2 regions of the Comamonas antarctica genome follow, and region 1 is predicted to be linked to the other one. Evidence: predicted binding sites of a transcription regulator. Region 1 holds the regulator's gene; the other holds the start of a gene.
The links. Region 1 encodes LexA, which represses DNA repair genes until DNA is damaged. Its sites were predicted from a motif close to ACTGTATNNNNATACAGT; they were not measured.
Positions count from the first base shown of each region.

Region 1 (9,823 bases):
CCGCAGGCTGGCCCATCTGGCCGCTGATTGCCTGCTCCATCCTGGCGCTGGCGCTGGTTTTCGAACGTTTCATGGCGCTCAAGACAGCGCGTGTGGCCCCGCCGCAACTGCTCAGTGAGGCCGTCGCGGTATCGTCGCGCGGCGTGCCCGCGCCCGATGTGGTGCAGCAGCTGGCGCAGAACTCGGTGCTCGGCGAAGTGCTGGCCAGCGGCCTGCAGACGCTGCATGCCCACCCCAATGCCTCGGAAGAAGAGTTGCGCGCAAGCGTCGAGGGCGCGGGCCGCGCCGCCGCGCACAAGCTGGAAAAATACCTGGCCGCGCTGGCCACCATCGCTTCGGCCGCGCCGCTGCTGGGCCTGCTGGGCACGGTGATCGGCATGATCGAGATCTTCGGCTCCCAGGGTGGCGGCCAGGCCTCGGGCACGGGCGACCCGGCCCAGCTCGCGCACGGCATCTCGATCGCGCTCTACAACACCGCCTTCGGCTTGATCGTGGCGATTCCGGCGCTGATCTTCTGGCGCTATTTCCGCGGCCGCATCGACGAATACCTGCTCACGCTGGAACTGTCGGCCGAGCAGTTCGTGCGCCATCTGTCGCGGCTGCGGGCGGCGCGATGAATTTCCGTCCGCGCCACCGCGATGAACCCGAGATCAATCTGATCCCGTTCATCGACGTGCTGCTGGTGGTCCTGATCTTCCTGATGCTGTCGACCACCTACAGCAAGTTCACCGAACTGCAGCTCACGCTGCCGGTCGCCAATGTCGAGCAGCAACGCAACCGGCCGCAGGAAATCATCGTGTCCGTGGCGGCCGACGGCCGCTATGCGATCAACAAGACCGCGCTGTCGGACACCAGCGTGGCCGCGCTGACCCAGGGCCTCGCGGGCCTGGCGCAAAGCCGCCCCGACAGCGTGCTGATCATCAGCGCCGACGCCACGGCGCCGCACCAGGCGGTGATCTCCGTGATGGAGGCCGCGCGCCGCACAGGCCTGGCGCAGATCACCTTCGCGACGCAGTCGTCGCAGGCCCAGCGGCGTTGAGCACGCGCCGGCCGCCCGAGACTTCCATGCCCTTGGACCTGCGCACAGCCTGGCAGCGGCGCGGTGCGCTCGCCTGGGCCCTGTGGCCGGCGTCGCTGCTCTATGGCGCCCTGGTGCGCACGCGCCGTGCGCTGTACGCCGCGGGCCTGCTGCGCCAGCAGCGCGCCGGCATTCCCGTCATCGTCGTCGGCAACGTGATCGTGGGCGGCGCGGGCAAGACCCCGGTGACGCTGGCCGTGGTGCGCCACCTGCAGCGGCGCGGCCTGGCGGTGGGCATCGTCTCGCGCGGCTACGGCCGCAGCACCGGCGACTGCCGCGAGGCTACCGCCGACAGCACGGCGGACAGCGTCGGCGACGAGCCCGCGCTGCTGGCGCGGGCCAGCGGCGCTCCGGTGTTCGTGGCGCGGGCCCGCATCGATGCCGTGCGCGCGCTGCGTGCGCGTTACCCGGCAACGCAGCTCATCGTCTGCGACGACGGCTTGCAGCACCTGGCGCTGGCGCGCGATGTCGAGCTGTGCGTGTTCAACGACGAAGGCACGGGCAACGGCTTCCTGCTGCCTGCAGGCCCGCTGCGCGAGCCGTGGCCGCGCGAGGTCGACCTGGTGCTGTATGCGGGCCCGCGTCCGAACGGCACCGCCCCCGCATTCGCGCTGCGGCGTGCGCTGGCCAGCCATGCACACAATGCGCGCGGCGAACGCATCGCGCTGGCGGCGCTGCGCGGCCAGCCGCTGCACGCGCTGGCCGCCGTGGCCCGGCCCGCCGATTTCTTTGCCATGCTCGCTGCCCAGGGGCTGACGCTGGCCCGCGCCGAGGCCCTGCCCGATCACTATAATTTTGCGAGCTGGAGCGGCAAGGACGGCGCCGCGGCCGCGTTGATCTGCACGGAAAAAGACGCGGTCAAGCTGTGGACGCGCCACCCCGAGGCCTGGGCCGTGCCGCTGGAAATCTCCATTGCCGAAGGATTTTTTCCCGCGCTCGACCAGGCACTGTCTCTATCATCGAATCACTGATCATCATTTCCAACCGCCATGGACGCCAAATTCCTCGAACTGCTCGTCTGCCCCGTCACCAAGGGCCCACTGACTTTTGACCGCGAGCGCCAGGAACTGGTCTCGCGCAGCGCACGCCTTGCCTACCCGGTGCGCGACGGCATGCCCATCCTGCTGGAAAACGAGGCGCGCACGCTGACCGACGAGGAACTCGAAGCGTGACCGCTGCCGCGCCCGCCCACGCCGCGCCCGCGCTGTTCGCCAGCAGCGGCTTCACGGTACTGATCCCAGCGCGCATGGCGTCGAGCCGCCTGCCCGACAAACCGCTCGCGGATATCGCCGGCCTGCCGATGGTGGTGCGCGTCGCGCAGCGCGCGCTGCTGAGCCAGGCGGCCAAGGTCGTGGTCGCCGCGGACGACGCCCGCATCGTCGCGGCCTGCGAGGCGCATGGCGTGCAGGCGCTTCTAACCCGTACCGACCATGCAAGCGGCAGCGACCGGCTCGCCGAAGCCTGCGAGCAGCTGGGTCTGGACGGCAGCGATTGCGTGGTCAACGTCCAGGGCGACGAGCCGCTGATCGATCCGCAGCTGATCGACGCTGTGGCACAGGTGTTGGCGCAGGTCCCCGAAGCCAGCATGGGAACAGCTGCGCACCCGATTGCCACGCTGGACGACTGGCGCAACCCGAACGTGGTCAAGGTCGTCCTTGACGCACAGGGTCTGGCGCAGTATTTCAGCCGCGCGCCGATTCCGTTCGCGCGCGACCATGCCGACCAGGCATGGTGGAACGATGCTGCGGCACTGGGCGGCCACGCCGGCTTCGCCCCGCTGCGCCATGTCGGCATCTACAGCTATCGCGCGGGGTTCCTGCGCAGCTTTCCCCATCTTGCTGCCGCGCCCACCGAAGCCATCGAGGCATTGGAGCAGCTGCGCGCCCTATGGCACGGCCACCGCATCGCGGTGCATGTCACGCACGATGCACCGGGTGCGGGCGTCGATACCCCTGCCGACCTGGCACGCGTGCGCGCGCTGCTGGGCTGACCCAGGGCTTGAAGGGCAAGGCGATATCCCTGCGCGGCAGCCATGCTTGGCGCCGCAAGAGACGTCCATTTCACAGATAACAGAAAATACGAAAATCTGAGGGAAGGATTGCACCTACAGCGTGCGCTGGCGTGGCGCCTGTCACGAAACCATCACGCGGTAGGTCCCATCGCGGTGCACGCGTGCTATCCTTGCCGCGAAAAAACGCGACATGGACCCGGCCGGCTCGGCTGCCCGCCGGGTCATTTGTTGCCCAAAAGAATTTCAACTCTTCGAGGATTTCCATGAAACTGATTTTGTTGGGCGCGCCCGGCGCCGGCAAAGGCACACAGGCTGCTTTCATCTGCCAGAAGTACGGCATCCCGCAGATCTCCACCGGCGACATGTTGCGCGCGGCCGTCAAGGCCGGCACGCCGCTGGGCCAGCAGGCCAAGGCGGTGATGGATGCAGGCCAGCTGGTCAGCGACGAGATCATCATCGGCCTGGTGAAGGAACGCATCCAGCAGCAAGACTGCGCCAACGGCTTCCTGTTCGACGGCTTCCCGCGCACCATCCCCCAGGCGGACGCAATGAAGGCCGCCGGCGTCAAGCTCGACTACGTGCTGGAGATCGACGTGCCGTTCGAGGCCATCATCGAACGCATGGGCGGCCGCCGCTCGCACCCGGCTTCGGGCCGGACCTACCACGTCAAGTTCAATCCGCCCAAGGTTGCCGGCAAGGACGACGAAACCGGCGAGGAACTGGTGCAGCGTGAGGACGACAAGGAAGAAACGGTGCAAAAGCGCCTGCAGGTCTACAGCGATCAGACCCGTCCGCTGGTCGACTACTACCGCCAATGGGCCGAGCAAGATCCGGCCCAGGCGCCCAAGTACCGCGCCATCAGCGGCATGGGCTCGGTGGAGGAAATCACCGCGCGCGCGCTGCAGGCCCTGGCCGAGTGATCGCCAGCCCGGCGCGGTATTCGCCGCTTCTGGAAAACAGGCCGCGCCTTCTGGCAGCGGCCTTTTTTGTGCCGCGCGCTCGCCGCGTCAGGCACTGCGCGCCAGCAACGCGAGCTGCAGGCTGATGCGTGCCTTGAGCGGCGGCAGATCGACCGGGCGCAGCACCGGCGCATCCAGCGCCCCCTGCGGGCCTTCGGACGCCAACACCAGCTGCCCTTCGGCGCAGCGCGTGCCCATCCAGACCGGCACGCCGGCCTGCAGGGCGCGCCGCAGCGCGGCCTCGAGTGCATGGTGCAGCGTGCCGTTGCCCGTCGCGGCCACCACCAGGCCCTGTACACCGTGGGCCAGCAATGCATCGACCGCGCGGCCATCCGCACCCGCGTGGCTGGTCACCAGCTCGACCCAGGGCCATGGGCCTGCTGCGGCCAGCGCCGCGATGCTGCCCTGCCATGCGGCAGCGCTGTCGGCGCAGGGGCGCTGCTGCCAGCGCACGCGCCCTTCCTCGACCCAGCCCAGCACGCCCAGCCCGGCCGACGAGAATGCATCCACGCGATACGGGTGGAGCTTGCGCACGGCCCGTGCGCCATGCACCGTCCCCGCTGCCACCACGAGCACGCCCGCGGCCTGCGCATCGACGGCGCAGGCCACGGCATCGCGCAGGTTCTGCGGACCGTCGGCCAGCAGCGCTGTGGCGGGCCGCATGGCACAGGTCAGGACCACAGGTTTGCCGGTGCGTGGCAATACCTGCTCCAGGAACCAGGCGGTTTCCTCCAGCGTATCGGTGCCGTGGGTGATGACCAGCGCACGCACGTCATCACGCGCGAGCCAGTGGGCACAGCGCTGCGCCAATGCCACCCAGGTCGCGTTGTCCATGTCCTTGCTGTCGACCTGGGCGACCTGCTCGGCCAGCAGGCCCCCGCCGGCCACCTGGGCCAGGTCGGGCACCGCCGCCAGCAATTGCTCCACCCCGAGCTGCGCCGCCGTATAGCCGACCGCCTGCGATGCATGGGCTGCCGTTCCCGCGATGGTGCCGCCTGTGGCCAATATCACCACATTATTTGAATTGCCCACTTGCGGCTCCTTGAAAACTGGTGAAAAATACAGTCACTGTATAAAAGAACAGATTGATAGCAGCTTGCCGTTGCAAGCCTCTTAAGGACCGCCATGCTCGACCACCCCAAGCTCACACCGCGACAGCAGCAAATCCTGGATCTGATCCAGTCTGCCATCGAGCGCACCGGAGCGCCCCCGACCCGCGCAGAGATCGCTGGCACGCTGGGCTTTCGCTCCGCCAATGCCGCCGAGGAACATCTGAAGGCCCTGGCACGCAAAGGCGTGATCGAACTGGTCAGCGGTACGTCGCGCGGCATCCGCCTGCGGCATGACACCGTGCGCAACATCAACGCGGCGCGCGGCGCGAGCTTCACTTCGCCGCTGGCCGCGGTGGCCTCGCTGGTGCTGCCGCTGGTCGGCCGCGTTGCAGCCGGCTCGCCCATCCTGGCGCAGGAGCATATCGACCAGACCTATGCGGTCGAGCCCACGCTGTTCCAGGCCAAGCCCGACTACCTGCTCAAGGTGCGCGGCATGTCCATGCGCGACGCCGGCATCATGGATGGCGACCTGCTGGCCGTACAGGCCAGCCGCGAAGCGCGCGACGGACAGATTGTAGTCGCGCGCCTGGGCGACGAAGTCACGGTCAAGCGCCTGCGCCGCACGCGTACCGGCATCGAACTGCTGCCCGAGAATCCCGATTTTCCGGTCATCCATGTCCGTCCCGACGAGCCATTCGCCATCGAAGGTCTGGCCGTGGGCCTGATCCGCAACACCCTGTTCATGTAACAGGCGCGCTTTCCCTCGCAGGGCCGCTGGCCCATGCATTGCACCCCTCGACCTTATTGGTCGAAGCACGGCTGCGGCCGTCGTAATCACCTTGCTGGAGATATCACATGCAATTCGCTTTGCAGGCCCTGCCTTTCTCGCGCCACGCCCAAAATGACATGCTTTTCGGCCATGCCCCGGTCGCGCACGGCCTCACCTCCCTGCCGCTGCGCAGCGCTTCGATGCGCCAGGTACGGCATCCCGTACGCCAGGCGCGCCCCTCGGCGGTCCATGGCGGCGTGCGCATCCTGCGCAACGAGGGCCAGACCCAGGGCGGGAGGCTGCTGATCTCAGGCCGCATGGCCGATGTCTGCGCCGCGCTCAACCGGCTGGATTTCAACGAATACGCCTGCGGCTGAAGCCGCTCCAGGTGGACTGCGGGTCAGCGGAAAATCCGGTTGCTACACTCTTGCACTGCACGTTTCGAACAGCCCTTCGGGCCTTCTTGTTCCATGCACTCGTCCTTTCGCCTCTTTGCAGTAACCGGTACCCACCGCGGCGACCGCGCCTATCAGCAGGATCAAGTGGCGTTGCTGCAGCACGCACGCGTGCATGGCTGCGTGCTCGGAGTGGTGGCTGACGGCATGGGCGGACGCAGCGGCGGCCGCAAGGCCTCCGATCAGGTCATGCTGACCTGCCACCAGCTGTTCGAGCGCTATGACCCGGCCAGCGACGATGCGGCCCAACTGCTGCAGAACATGGTGCGGGAGGCGCATACCGTCATTCGCCTCACCGCGATCTCGGCAGAGCAGGAACCGCACAGCACCATGGCGGCGTTCCTGGTCCTGCCCAGCGGAGCATGCCACTGGGTGCATTCAGGCGATTCGCGCATCTACCATTTCGAGCAGGACAAGCTGGTGCACCGCACGCGCGACCACTCCTATGTCCAGTCGCTGGTCGACCGCGGCGAACTGAGCGAAGCCCAGGCGCAGGACCATCCGCATGCCAACATCCTGGCCGGCTGCCTTGGCAGCCACACTTTGCCACCGGCCACGCCGCACCACATCGAGCGGCTGGCGCCCGGCAGCACGCTGCTGGCCTGCAGCGACGGGCTCTGGCACTACTTCGACACCGAGGAGCTGGGCATGCTGCTGCAGGCGCTGGCACCCCGCGATGCGGCCGAATTGCTGGTGCGCCAGGCGCGCATGCGCGCGCAGGGTCGCGGCGACAATCTCAGCCTGGTCATCGTGAAAATCGAGGCGCGGTAAAAACCGCAATGCGGCTCGCGCCGCGGTGGCTCAGGGCGCGGGGGGCCGGGGCAGCGGCGCCGCTTTGGGCTTGTCCGATTCCGCGGCCTTGGCGCGCTGGCGTTCGCGGTTTTCCTGCGCCTCGCGCTGCTTTTCCTCATAGCGCTGGCGCGAGGCTGCGCGGCGCTCGGCCTCGCCGCTTTGCTTGCGGGACTGCTCGGCGGCATGTGCCTCGTTGCGCTGGCTTTGCGCCTGGGCACGCTCGCGCGCCTGCTGTGCGCGCTGGGCCTGCACCTCGACCAGGTCCTGCGCCGTGGGCGCCGCGGGCGTGGACTTGGGTGTGGACTTGGGTGGGGGCGCAGCGCGCACCGTGCTTTGGACGCCCGGCTGGGCGGGTGCCTGCTGGTTTTTTTCCTGGACCTTCTCTTCGATCGAATGCAGCCGTGCCGCCGACTTCTCGCGCCGCTCGACGGCGTTGATGGCACTTTCCTCGTCGCGCAAGGCATTGTCGGCCAGGCGCGCCTGGTTGCGCGCCTCGCTCAGGCAGTTCTCCACCGCAAAGCGCTGGTAGCAGACGGTTTCCTGCTGCTTGAGTCGCTGCTGTATGACCGCACGTTCGGCGGATATGCGCGCACGCGTCGCGTCGCGCTCGGCCTTCACGGTCGCGCGCTCGGCTTTGCTGGCCGTGGGCGGCAATTGCGCGGGCTGGGCCTGCGCCAGGCCCGCCGCCAACGGCAGGGCCAGCGCCACGGCAGTCGTGCGCAGCCATCGCGTTGCGGCAAAGCAAGGGAAAGACAGGCGGATCATGGGCATGGACCTCAGGTCAGGCTGGTGTCGACCAGGCGGTGCTCGAGCGACAGGAACTCCTGCGACTGCATCTCGTTGAGCCGCGAGACGGTGCGCGGGAACTCGTGCGCCAATGGACCTTCAGTGTAGAGCTGCTCGGGAGGCACTGCTGCCGAAAGGATGAATTTCACGCGCCGGTCGTAGAGCACATCGACCAGCCAGGTGAAGCGCCGCGCGGGCGAGGCCATGTTGACCGGCATGAACGGAACATCGGACAGCAGCACGGTGTGGAACTGGGTGGCGATCTCGAGGTAGTCGTTCTGCGAGCGCGGGCCGCCGCACAAGGTCTTGAAATCAAACCAGACCACCCCGCCCGCGCGCCGGCGCGCACGGATCTCGCGCGCCTCGATATGCAGCACCGGGTCCTCGTCCTGCACTTCCGCGAGGCGGTTGAAGGTCTCCTCCATCGCGGCATCGGCTTCGGGGCCCAGCGGCGTGTGGTAGAGCTTGACCATCTCCAGCGTGCGCCGGCGGTAGTCGGTGCCGTTGTCGACGTTGACGATCTCCATGCGCTCGTTGAGCAAGGCAATCGCCGGCAGGATGCGGTCGCGGTGCAGCCCGTTCGGGTACAGGCCGTCGGGCGTGAAATTCGACGTGGTGACGAAACCCACGCCGTTGTCGAACAAGGCCACCAGCAGCCGGTAAAGAATCATCGCGTCGGTGATGTCCGCGACGTGGAACTCGTCAAAGCAGATGAGCTTGTACTTCTTGGCGATGTTCGCGCCCAGCACATCGAGCGGGTCCTGGACGCCTTGCAGCGTGGCCAGTTCGCGGTGCACTTCGCGCATGAATTCATGGAAATGCAGGCGCACCTTGCGCTTGAGCGGCACCGCATTGAAGAAGCACTCCATCAGGAAGCTCTTGCCCCGGCCGACGCCGCCATACATGTAGACGCCGCGTGGAATCTCCGGGCGGTTGATCAGCTTCTTGAGCGCATTCGAACGCTTGCCCTTGTAGGCCGCCCATTCATCCGCACAGCGCTGCAGTGCATCGACGGCACGCAGTTGGGCGGGATCGCTTTGAAAACCCTTGGCAAGCAATTCGGCCTCGTAGGCCTTTCGGACGGACTGGGACATGCGGGCTTGGTATGAAAAGAAAAAAGCCGAAAGCGCCCGGCAAGCAGGCAATTTCGGCCGGGCCGCGAACGGCGGGAGCGGCGGCACAAGCCCCCACAGGCGCAGGCAGATCAGAAGTTCAGCGTGCGCTTGTCCACGGCCAGGGCCGCTTCCTTGGTCGATTCCGACAGCGACGGGTGGGCGTGGCAGATGCGCGCGATGTCTTCGCTCGATGCCTTGAACTCCATGGCCACGACGGCTTCGGCAATCAGTTCGGAGACCATCGGGCCGACCATGTGCACGCCCAGGATCTCGTCGGTTTCGGCATCGGCCAGGAACTTGACCATGCCGGTCGTGTCGCCCAGCGCGCGCGCGCGGCCGTTGGCCAGGAACGGAAAGGTGCCGGCCTTGTACTTGACGCCGTCGGCCTTGAGCTGCTGCTCAGTGCGGCCCACCCATGCAATCTCGGGGCTGGTATAGATGACCCAGGGCAGCGTTGCGAAGTTGACATGGCCGTGCTGGCCGGCAATGCGCTCGGCCACGGCCACGCCTTCTTCCTCGGCCTTGTGCGCCAGCATCGGGCCGCGCACCACGTCGCCCACGGCCCACACGCCCGGCAGATTTGTCTTGCAGTCGTCGTCAACGATGATCGCGCCGCGCTCGTCGAGCGCCAGGCCCACGGCTTCGGCATTCAGGCCGATGGTATTGGCGGTGCGGCCGATCGAGACGATCAGCTTGTCGACGGCCAGCGTCTGGGCTTCGCCCTTGGCATTGGTGTAGGCCACGCTCACGCCCTGGTCGTTGACCTTGACTTCGCCGACCTTGACGCCGGTTTCGATCTTCAGGCC
Region 1 is NZ_CP054840.1:1,789,756-1,799,578, reverse strand. Features, by position in the region: gene HUK68_RS08620 (MotA/TolQ/ExbB proton channel family protein) at 1-617, shown strand, start outside; gene HUK68_RS08615 (ExbD/TolR family protein) at 614-1,039, shown strand; gene lpxK (tetraacyldisaccharide 4'-kinase) at 1,066-2,049, shown strand; gene HUK68_RS08605 (Trm112 family protein) at 2,068-2,250, shown strand; gene kdsB (3-deoxy-manno-octulosonate cytidylyltransferase) at 2,247-3,068, shown strand; gene HUK68_RS08595 (hypothetical protein) at 3,139-3,354, opposite strand; gene adk (adenylate kinase) at 3,353-4,009, shown strand; gene HUK68_RS08585 (asparaginase) at 4,097-5,080, opposite strand; gene lexA (transcriptional repressor LexA) at 5,174-5,848, shown strand; gene HUK68_RS08575 (hypothetical protein) at 5,956-6,246, shown strand; gene HUK68_RS08570 (PP2C family protein-serine/threonine phosphatase) at 6,340-7,095, shown strand; gene HUK68_RS08565 (hypothetical protein) at 7,126-7,881, opposite strand; gene zapE (cell division protein ZapE) at 7,893-8,996, opposite strand; gene lpdA (dihydrolipoyl dehydrogenase) at 9,107-9,823, opposite strand, start outside.

Region 2 (9,823 bases), 1.7 Mb from region 1:
GAGCGCTTGAGTTCCTGCGTACTGGTGCCCTCGCGCTGCGCGAGGTCGGCCTGCATGCGCAGGCCCGCCAGCGGGGTCTTGAGCTGGTGCGCGGCATCGGCAAGAAAGCGCTTTTGCGTCGCCAGCGATTCGTTCAGGCGGCACAGCAGGTCGTCGACGGCATTGACCAGTGGCGCGACTTCCAGCGGAACATCCTCGAAGTTCAGCGGCGACAGGTCGTCGGGCTTGCGCGCGCGGATGCGCTCCTCGAGCCGGTGCAGCGGCGTGATGCCGCGCGCCAGCGCCATCCACACCAGCATCACCGCCAGCGGCAGCACAACGAACTGCGGCAGCATCACGCCGCGGATGATCTCCCCGGCCAGCGCACTGCGTTGGTCGCGGGCCTCGGCGACCTGCACCAGCGCCAGTGGCTGGCCGGGTTCCGGCAGCGGCACCCACAACGCCGCCAGGCGCAGGTCCACGCCGCGCAGTTCGGCGTCGTACAACTGGACCTCGCCATTGCGCCGCTCGGCATCGGTCCAGGGCGGCCGCGGCAGCGCGCTTTCGCCCGCCGCCAATCGGCCCTGCGGGTCCAGCACCTGGTAGAAAACGCTGTCGGCAGCGCTCGCGCGCAGGTTGTGGCTCAGCGCCTGCGCCAGGCTGAACTGCAATTGCCCCTGCTGCACCTGCCGCGCCAGCACGCGCACGTCATATTCCAGCGCGCGGTCATAGGGCTGGTTGGCCAGTCCCTGCGCCACCAGCCAGGTCAGGGCCAGGCTCACGGGCCACAGCAGCAGCAAGGGCGTGAGCATCCAGTCCAGGATGCCGCCAAACAGCGAATACTGCTCGCGCTGGAAGAGTTTCATGGCGTATCGGGAAGCACGCGATTGGCGGTCTGTTCGTCCTGAGCGGGAGAAGCGAGACACGTCTCGCCAGACGTGACCAAGAAACAGCAAGGCCTCTGCTGGTTCCCCGTTCGTCCTGAGCCTGTCGAAGGATGAACGCAGGGCCTCCATACAGTAGCCACGGCTTCTTTGCGGCACGCCCTAAAACGCCCTTCGACAGGCTCAGGGCGAGCAATGTGCGAGGAAGTCGCTGCCTCCCAGCAGTCAGCCATGCTCAATCGCGGATCTTTTCGAGGCAATATCCCAGCCCCCGCACGGTCGCAATGCGGATCGGCCCATGCTCGATCTTCTTGCGCAGGCGATGGATGTAGACCTCGATCGCGTTGTTGCTCAGCTCCTCGCCCCATTCGCACAGGCGCTCGACCAGCTGGTCCTTGCTGACCAGGCGGCCCGCGCGCTGCAGCAGCACTTCCAGCAAGCCCAGTTCGCGCGCCGAAAGCTCGACCATCTTGCCGTCGATGGTGGCCACCCGGCCCGACTGGTCATAGACCAGCGGCCCATGCTTGATGGTGCTGCTGGCGCCGCCCATGCCGCGGCGCGTCAGGGCGCGCACGCGCGCTTCGAGCTCCTGCAGGCTGAATGGCTTGGCCATGTAGTCGTCGGCGCCGAAATCGAGCCCCTTGACGCGTTCTTCGACGCTGTCGGCGGCCGTGAGGATCAGCACCGGCAGGCCGTCGCCGCGCCCGCGCAGCCGGCGCAGCACTTCGAGGCCATGCATCTTCGGCAGGCCCAGATCGAGGATCAGCAGGTCGAACTCGCTGCTGGTCATCAGCACCGACTCGGCTTCGCTGCCGCTGGCCACATGGCTGACCACGGCGCCCGAGCCGCGCAGGCTGCGCAACAGGCCATCGGCAAAGACCTGGTCGTCCTCGGCAATCAAGATGCGCATGCGGATATTTCCCTGAATGGACACGGCAGTGCAAGACCGCCGGGGGTTTGGTCGATTCTAGGGGTGGATGGCGCCGCCCGGCCTGGGGTTTTCGCGCTATGCCGGCTTGCCGCTGCTGGCGGCATAGACCTCGAGCCCGAGCGCCACCACGGTCGCGACCTCGTCCCCGACTTCGGCGCGGAACTCGGCCTCGGCCTGGGCCACGGCCGCCTGGAACGCCTGCAGCCAGCTGAGCCCCGTGGGCGTGAAGCGGATCCAGCGCGTGCGCCGGTCACGCGCATCGGGCTCGCGCGTGACCAAGCCCCATGCCAGGCACTGCTCGACCAGATCGGCCATCGCCTGCTTGCTCATGCCGGCGCGCTCGGCGAGATCGGTCAACCGGTCGCCGGCCAGCGACAGATGGCGCGTGATGTGGATGTGCGCGGCGCTGACCTGGTCGCGCGCCGCAAGGTTGGACAGCGCCAGCGGCACCTCGAGCGCATGCGCCATCAGCTGCATGACACGCGCATCGAAGCGGCGCATCGAATGCCCGAGCAAGCGGCCCAGATGGAGCTGGCGCCAGTCATCGGAATAGGAAGTGGAAGGTGAAAGGGATGCCATGAGTAATTGTCAGGGAAACTGACTAAAAATCATCTATACAGAAAAGTACAACCCTCATAAACTACTGTTCAAGCATCCAGGCTGGCAGTAACAACAGACCGTCGGTGCTCTCCAAAATCATTGCTTTATCAGGAGTTTTTCATGGACGTCACCACAGTCAAGGGCAGCAACCCCGCCACCGCAGCCAACAGCGAAAAAGCCAAGGCCCTGCAAGCCGCGCTCGCGCAGATCGAAAAACAGTTCGGCAAGGGCACCATCATGCGCCTGGGCGAAGGCGAAGCCATCGAGGACATCCAGGTCGTTTCCACCGGCTCGCTGGGCCTGGACATCGCCCTGGGCGTCGGCGGCCTGCCGCGCGGCCGCGTGGTCGAGATCTACGGCCCGGAATCGTCGGGCAAGACCACGCTCACGCTGCAGGTCATTGCCGAAATGCAAAAGCAAGGCGGCCAGTGCGCGTTTGTCGACGCCGAGCATGCGCTTGACGTGCAATATGCGCAGAAGCTGGGCGTGCAGCTATCCGACCTGCTGATCAGCCAGCCCGACACCGGCGAACAGGCGCTCGAGATCGTCGACAGCCTGGTGCGTTCGGGTGCCGTCGACCTGATCGTCATCGACTCGGTGGCGGCGCTCACGCCCAAGGCCGAAATCGAAGGCGAAATGGGCGATGCGCTGCCCGGCCTGCAGGCCCGCCTGATGAGCCAGGCGCTGCGCAAGCTCACCGCGACGATCAAGAAGACCAACTGCATGGTCATCTTCATCAACCAGATCCGCATGAAGATCGGCGTGATGTTCGGTTCGCCCGAAACCACCACCGGCGGCAATGCGCTCAAGTTCTATGCCTCCGTGCGCCTGGACATCCGCCGCACCGGCACGATCAAGAAGGGCGACAACGCCATCGGCAACGAAACCCGCGTCAAGGTGGTCAAGAACAAGGTCAGCCCGCCGTTCAAGACCGCTGAATTCGACATCCTGTTCGGCGAGGGCATCTCGCGCGAAGGCGAAATCATCGACATGGGCGTCGAAGCCAAGATCCTCGACAAGTCGGGGGCCTGGTACGCCTACCGCGGCGAGAAGATCGGCCAGGGCCGCGACAACGCGCGCGAATTCCTGCGCGAGAACCCGGACCTGGCGTTCGAGATCGAGAACCGCGTGCGCGAAAGCCTGGGCGTGTCCCTGCTGGCCGGCGCCACCCCGGCTCCCGCCGCCGGCGGCAAGCCGGCCAAGGCCGACAAGGGCGCGGACAAGGCCGCAGCGGCCACTGCACCCGCGGGCGAGTAAGCAGTGAAGCCCGGGCTGGGCCGCGTAGGCCCGGCCCGGGCTTTTGCTTTTGCATTGCCATGGGCTTCGACACCCTCTCCCTCAAGGGCCGCGCGCTGCGCCTGCTGGCGCAGCGCGAGCATTCCCGGCTCGAACTCGAACGCAAGCTGGCGGCCCATGTGGCCGAAGGCGACGATCTCGCCGCGACGCTCGACGAGCTGGAAGCGAAGAATTTCATCAATCCCGAACGCGTCGCGCAATCGCTGGCCTACCGCCGCGGCAGCAAGCTGGGCACGGCGCGCGTGGTTCAGGAAATGCGCAGCAAGGGCCTCGACGACGACACGGTGCGCGCCGCGACCCAGGAACTGCGCGCCACCGAATGGCAGCGCGCGCATGCCGTCTGGCGCCAGCGCTTTGGCGCACCTGCAGAAACACCACAGGACCGGCTCAAGCAGATGCGCTTTCTGGCCAGCCGGGGGTTTTCGGGCGATGTGGTGCGCAAGGTGGTGGCCGGGCAGCAGCCCGAGGAATAGCTTTGCGGCCGCAGGAATGACAAACCGTTCGTGGTGAGCCTCTCTGGCCGGGCGCGTCGAACCATGAACTGCCTGCCTCGCGCAAACGCAAGCCGCGGGCACTTGGCGCGCGACCTATCGGCCGCGCCGCCCTTACACCCCCAGCATCAATTGCAGGTTCTGCACCGCCGCGCCGCTCGCGCCCTTGCCCAGGTTGTCGAGGCGGGCGATCAGCACGGCATGGCGGTATTGCTCGTTGGCGAACACGCGGATTTCAAGCTTGTTGGTATTGGCCAGCGTGTCGGCGGCAAGCTTGCCGTCGTCGGTTGGCGGCAGCACCGAGACCCATTGCTCGGGCGTGGCGGTGCGCGCGTAATGGCTGGCCAGCGCGTCATGCAGGTCGGCGGCCTTGGGCGCGCCGGGCAGCAGATCGAGGTGCAGGGGCAGATGCACCAGCATGCCCTGAGCGAAATTGCCCACGGCGGGAATGAACAGCGGGCGGCGCGTGAGGCCGGTATAGCGCTGGATCTCGGCGATGTGCTTGTGCGACAAGCCCAGCGCATAGGCTTCATAGGGCGCGGCGGTGCCGGCCTCGTAGGCTTCGATCATCGGACGGCCGCCGCCGGTATAACCCGACACCGACGGCAGGCTGACCGCGAAGTCCGCAGGCAGCAGGCCGGCATCGACCAGCGGGCGCAGCAGCGCAATGGCGCCGGTGGCATAGCAGCCGGGGTTGGAGACGCGCGCCGCGCCCTTGACGGCTTCGAGCTGGCCGTCGCAGAGCTCGGGAAAGCCGTAGACCCAGCCGGGGGCGGTGCGGTGCGCGGTCGAGGCGTCGATGATCTTGATGCTGCGGCCGGTTTCCGCCGTGATGGCATCGACCATGGCCACGGTCTCGCGCGCGGCGTCGTCATGCAGGCACAGGATGACCAGGTCCACGCCCGCAATCAATGCGCGCTTGGCGGCTGGATCCTTGCGCAGTTCGGGCGCAATGCTGACCAGCTCGATCGCGGGCATGGACTGCAGCCGCTCGCGGATCTGCAGACCCGTGGTGCCGGCTTCGCCATCGATGAACACTTTGGACATGGGAAATCTCCTGCAATCGGTCCAGGCCTCGCGCTACAAGCGCCACGCAAAAGCCAGTATATGGGTTAGTAGTTTTACACCAGGGATGGTGCATCGCAGCATGATACATTTCCGGGCTGCCATGTCCCATGCCCGCGGCCAGACAGCATTATGGCAACCGGGTAAACCACCATTCCTGAGAGAGAGACAGCTCATGAAGATTCATGAATATCAAGGCAAGGAAATCTTGCGTACGTTCGGCGTGCCCGTTCCGCGCGGCATCCCTGCATTCACAGTACAAGAAGCCGTCGAAGCGGCTCAGAAGCTCGGCGGCCCGGTGTGGGTCGTGAAGGCCCAGATCCACGCGGGCGGCCGCGGCAAGGGCGGCGGCGTCAAGGTTGCCAAGAGCATCGACGACGTCAAGCGCCTGGCTGGCGAAATCCTCGGCATGCAGCTGATCACGCATCAGACCGGCGCCGAAGGCCAGAAGGTCCGCCGCCTGTACATCGAAGACGGCGCAGATATCCAGCAGGAATACTACCTGTCGGCCGTGACCGACCGCGCGACGCAGAAGGTTGCGTTCATCGCTTCGAGCGAAGGCGGCATGGATATCGAGGAAGTGGCCCACTCCACGCCCGAGAAGATCATCACCGTGATGGTCGACCCCCTGCAAGGCTTCACCCAGGCCAACGGCGAAGAGCTGGCCAAGGGCATCGGCATGCCGCAAGACTCGGTGGCGCAGTTCATCGACGTGTGCCAGAAGATCTACAAGTGCTACATGGACACCGACGCGTCGCTGGTTGAAATCAACCCGCTGAACCGCGACAGCAAGGGCACCATCACCGCCCTGGACGCCAAGTTCAACTTCGACCCCAACGCACTGTTCCGCCACCCCGAAATCGTTGCCTTCCGCGACCTGGACGAAGAAGATCCGGCCGAAGTCGAAGCCTCGAAGTTCGACCTGGCCTACATCTCGCTGGACGGCAACATCGGCTGCCTGGTGAACGGCGCCGGCTTGGCCATGGCCACCATGGACACCATCAAGCTGTTTGGCGGCGAACCTGCCAACTTCCTGGACGTGGGCGGCGGTGCCACCCCCGAGAAGGTCACCGAAGCCTTCAAGATCATGCTGAAGAACCCCAAGGTCGAAGGCATCCTGGTCAACATCTTCGGCGGCATCATGAAGTGCGACACCATCGCCACCGGCGTGATCACTGCCTGCAAGGCCGTGAACCTGCAAGTGCCGCTGGTCGTGCGCATGAAGGGCACGAACGAGGAACTGGGCAAGAAGATGCTGGCCGAATCCGGCCTGCCCATCATCTCGGCCGACACCATGGCCGAAGCCGCCACCAAGATTGTCGAAGCCGTCAAGTAACCGACCCTGGAGCCAACACATGTCGATCTATATCAACAAAGACACCAAAGTCATCACCCAGGGCATCACCGGCAAGACGGGCCAGTTCCACACCGAGAAGTGCCAGGAATACGCGAACGGCAAGAACTGTTTCGTGGCCGGCGTGAACCCGAAGAAGGCTGGCGAGTCGATCTTCAACATCCCAATCTACGGTTCGGTCAAGGAAGCCGCGCACCAGACCGGCGCCACCGTGTCGGTGATCTACGTGCCGCCCGCAGGCGCTGCCGCTGCCATCTGGGAAGCCGTCGAAGCCGACCTGGACATGGCGATCTGCATCACCGAAGGCATCCCCGTCCGTGACATGCTCGAAGTGCGCAACCGCATGAAGGCCAAGGAAGCCGCCGGCGGCAAGAAGACCCTGCTGCTGGGCCCCAACTGCCCCGGCCTGATCACGCCCGACGAGATCAAGATCGGCATCATGCCCGGCCACATCCACAAGAAGGGCCGCATCGGCGTGGTCTCGCGCTCCGGCACGCTGACCTATGAAGCCGTGGCGCAGCTGACCGAACTGGGCATTGGCCAGTCGACCGCTGTCGGCATCGGTGGCGACCCGATCAACGGCCTGAAGCACATCGACGTGATGAAGGCTTTCAACGACGATCCGGACACCGACGCCGTGATCATGATCGGTGAAATCGGCGGCCCCGATGAAGCCGAAGCCGCCATGTGGTGCAAGGCCAATATGAAGAAGCCCATCGTCGGCTTCATCGCTGGCGTCACCGCCCCTCCGGGCAAGCGCATGGGCCACGCCGGCGCGCTGATCTCCGGCGGCGCCGACACGGCAGATGCCAAGCTCGCCATCATGGAAGAGTGCGGCTTCACGATCACCCGCAACCCGTCGGAAATGGGCCGCCTGCTCAAGGGCCTGATCTGATCCACGGCGGCTGACGCCGCCGCGCGCACCGCTGCCCGGGAGCCGGTGCGCAAGACAAGGGATGGATGCCGGTGCGCAATGGCGCGCCTGCACCATCCCTTTTTTTCATGCCGCAGGGCATGCCGTGCGGGCCGGCAAATACCCCATCCACGTGGCCGTGGCAAGATGCGCTTGCGTCCAATGTCAGGCGCATGCCGCCGCACACAGAATGCAGGGGCATTCCCGCCCCCTGGACAATTGCATCCCCGCGCGCCTGCGGGCCGTTCCCACTACCCCCTCCATCCGTGTTCCTGAGCCTTCGCCGCCCTCCTCCGCCAGAGTCGCAATGGCGCTACGCCTTCGTGCAGCGCACCGACCGCGGCCTGGTACGCGCCAACAATGAGGATGCCGTGCATGCCGAGGCGGGCGCTGCCTGGTCGCTGGCCGTCCTGGCCGACGGCATGGGCGGCTACCAGGCGGGCGAGGTCGCCAGCGCACTGGCGGTGCAATGCGTCGTGCAATCGCTGCAGCACAGCGCCGCGCAGCCCGCGCCCTCGTCCGTGCCGGCACGCATGGCGGCCGTGCACCGCGCACTCGAGCAATGCGTGCAAAAGGCCAACACCGCGGTGCGCGCACATGCCGCGCGCCATCCGGAATGCGAAGGCATGGGCACCACCGTCGTGGCCGCGGTGTTCACGCAGGACCGGCTGGTCGTGGCCCATCTCGGCGACTCGCGCGCCTATCTGTGGCGCCGCGGCACGCTGCGCCAGCTCACCACGGACCATTCCTGGCTGCAGGAGCTGATCGATGCAGGCCATATCAGCGTCGAGGCCGCGGCGCAGTCCGGCCAGGGCCACCTGATCACGCGCGCGCTGGGGGTGAGTGCACGCGCCCAGCCCACGCTGTACGAAGAACCGCTCGAAGCCGGCGACCGCGTGCTGCTGTGTTCCGACGGCCTCAGCGACATGCTGGGCGCGGCCGACATCGCGGCGTTGCTGGCCCTGCCCCAGCCGCTGAGCCTGCAGGCCGACCAGTTGATTGCGCAGGCCAATGCCAGGGGCGGGCATGACAACATCAGCGTGATCATCGCGGCTGTAGAACCCGCGCCTGCGGACCAGGACCACTGAAGCGCCTGCGGCTAAACTCACGCCTTGCCGCGCGGCCCCGCCCGCGGCGTCGCGTTCCACCACCCGCAGGAGTCCATGCATGCCCCGCCTGGTCATTTCAATCGATGGCGCCATCATCAAGGAAGTCGCGCTGACCAAGGAGCGCACCACGCTCGGGCGCCGGCCCTACAACGACATCGTGATCAGCAATCTGGCCGTGAGCGGCGAGCATGCACTGCTGCATTGTGTGGGCGGCCGCGTGCACATCGAAGACCTGCAAAGCACCAACGGCACCTATGTGAACCAGCAGCGCATCGCGCGCCAGGAACTGCAGCATGGGGATCTGCTGAACATCGGGCAGTATGAGATGCGCCTGCAGCTGAGCCCCGAAGAGTACACACAATGGGGCGCCGCAGCGGCGGCCGCGCAGCCGGCGTGCCTGCGGCTCGAAGGCGACACCCCGCGTGAGGTGGCCCTGCTCAAACCCGTAACCACCCTGGGCAAGCCCGGCGTCGCGGTGGCCACCATCACGCGCAAGTCCTCGGGCTTCATGCTGGCACGCACCGAGGGCGCGGATGGCAGCCTGCGCCTCAATGGACTGGGGGTCGGCGCCGATGCCAGGCCATTGCAGCATGGTGACCTGATTGAACTGGCAGGCAGCCGGCTGCACTTTTTGCGGCTTCAAGCCGGGGCCTGACGCTCTGCTCCGCCCCAAAGTGACATGTTTTGTCCTTGAGTCAATGAATTTGACAACTTTGTCACATAGAAGCGGCATTCTTGTCAGAGAATGTTTGAACTTCGCAGAATTTGCAACAAAGTTTTGCAGCGAGGCAGGTTCTTCCTCTGAGCGCGTGATGGCATGACAATTGCTGATACAGGTTACCTAATTTTTCTACCCAGGAGCTTTCCATGAAGCGTTCAATCCAAAAAGGTTTTACCTTGATCGAACTGATGATCGTTGTGGCGATCATTGGTATTTTGGCGGCCGTGGCGCTGCCGGCTTATCAGGATTACACGATCCGGGCGCGCGTGACGGAAGGCTTGAGCTTGGCTAACGCGGCCAAGACCGCGGTTGTCGATGCTTTCAATAACCGTAACAGTGGTGAGGTCGAAGCTTACAATGGAACTGCAGCTCAAGCTGCCCCAGCAACCGCAGGCAATACGGTATATGCCTATAGCTACACTGCGGGCACTAACGTTGCCTCGATCGCTATCGCGGCGATTCCGGCTACTCCCGTTATTG
Region 2 is NZ_CP054840.1:109,675-119,497, reverse strand. Features, by position in the region: gene HUK68_RS00550 (sensor histidine kinase) at 1-845, opposite strand, end outside; gene HUK68_RS00545 (response regulator) at 1,099-1,773, opposite strand; gene HUK68_RS00540 (MarR family winged helix-turn-helix transcriptional regulator) at 1,870-2,373, opposite strand; gene recA (recombinase RecA) at 2,515-3,651, shown strand; gene recX (recombination regulator RecX) at 3,711-4,163, shown strand; gene argC (N-acetyl-gamma-glutamyl-phosphate reductase) at 4,296-5,228, opposite strand; gene sucC (ADP-forming succinate--CoA ligase subunit beta) at 5,422-6,582, shown strand; gene sucD (succinate--CoA ligase subunit alpha) at 6,602-7,495, shown strand; gene HUK68_RS00510 (Stp1/IreP family PP2C-type Ser/Thr phosphatase) at 7,780-8,601, shown strand; gene HUK68_RS00505 (FHA domain-containing protein) at 8,681-9,277, shown strand; gene HUK68_RS00500 (pilin) at 9,490-9,823, shown strand, end outside.
Region 2: a site for LexA is predicted at 2,437-2,454, ahead of recA (recombinase RecA). Genes of this name have one in related genera too.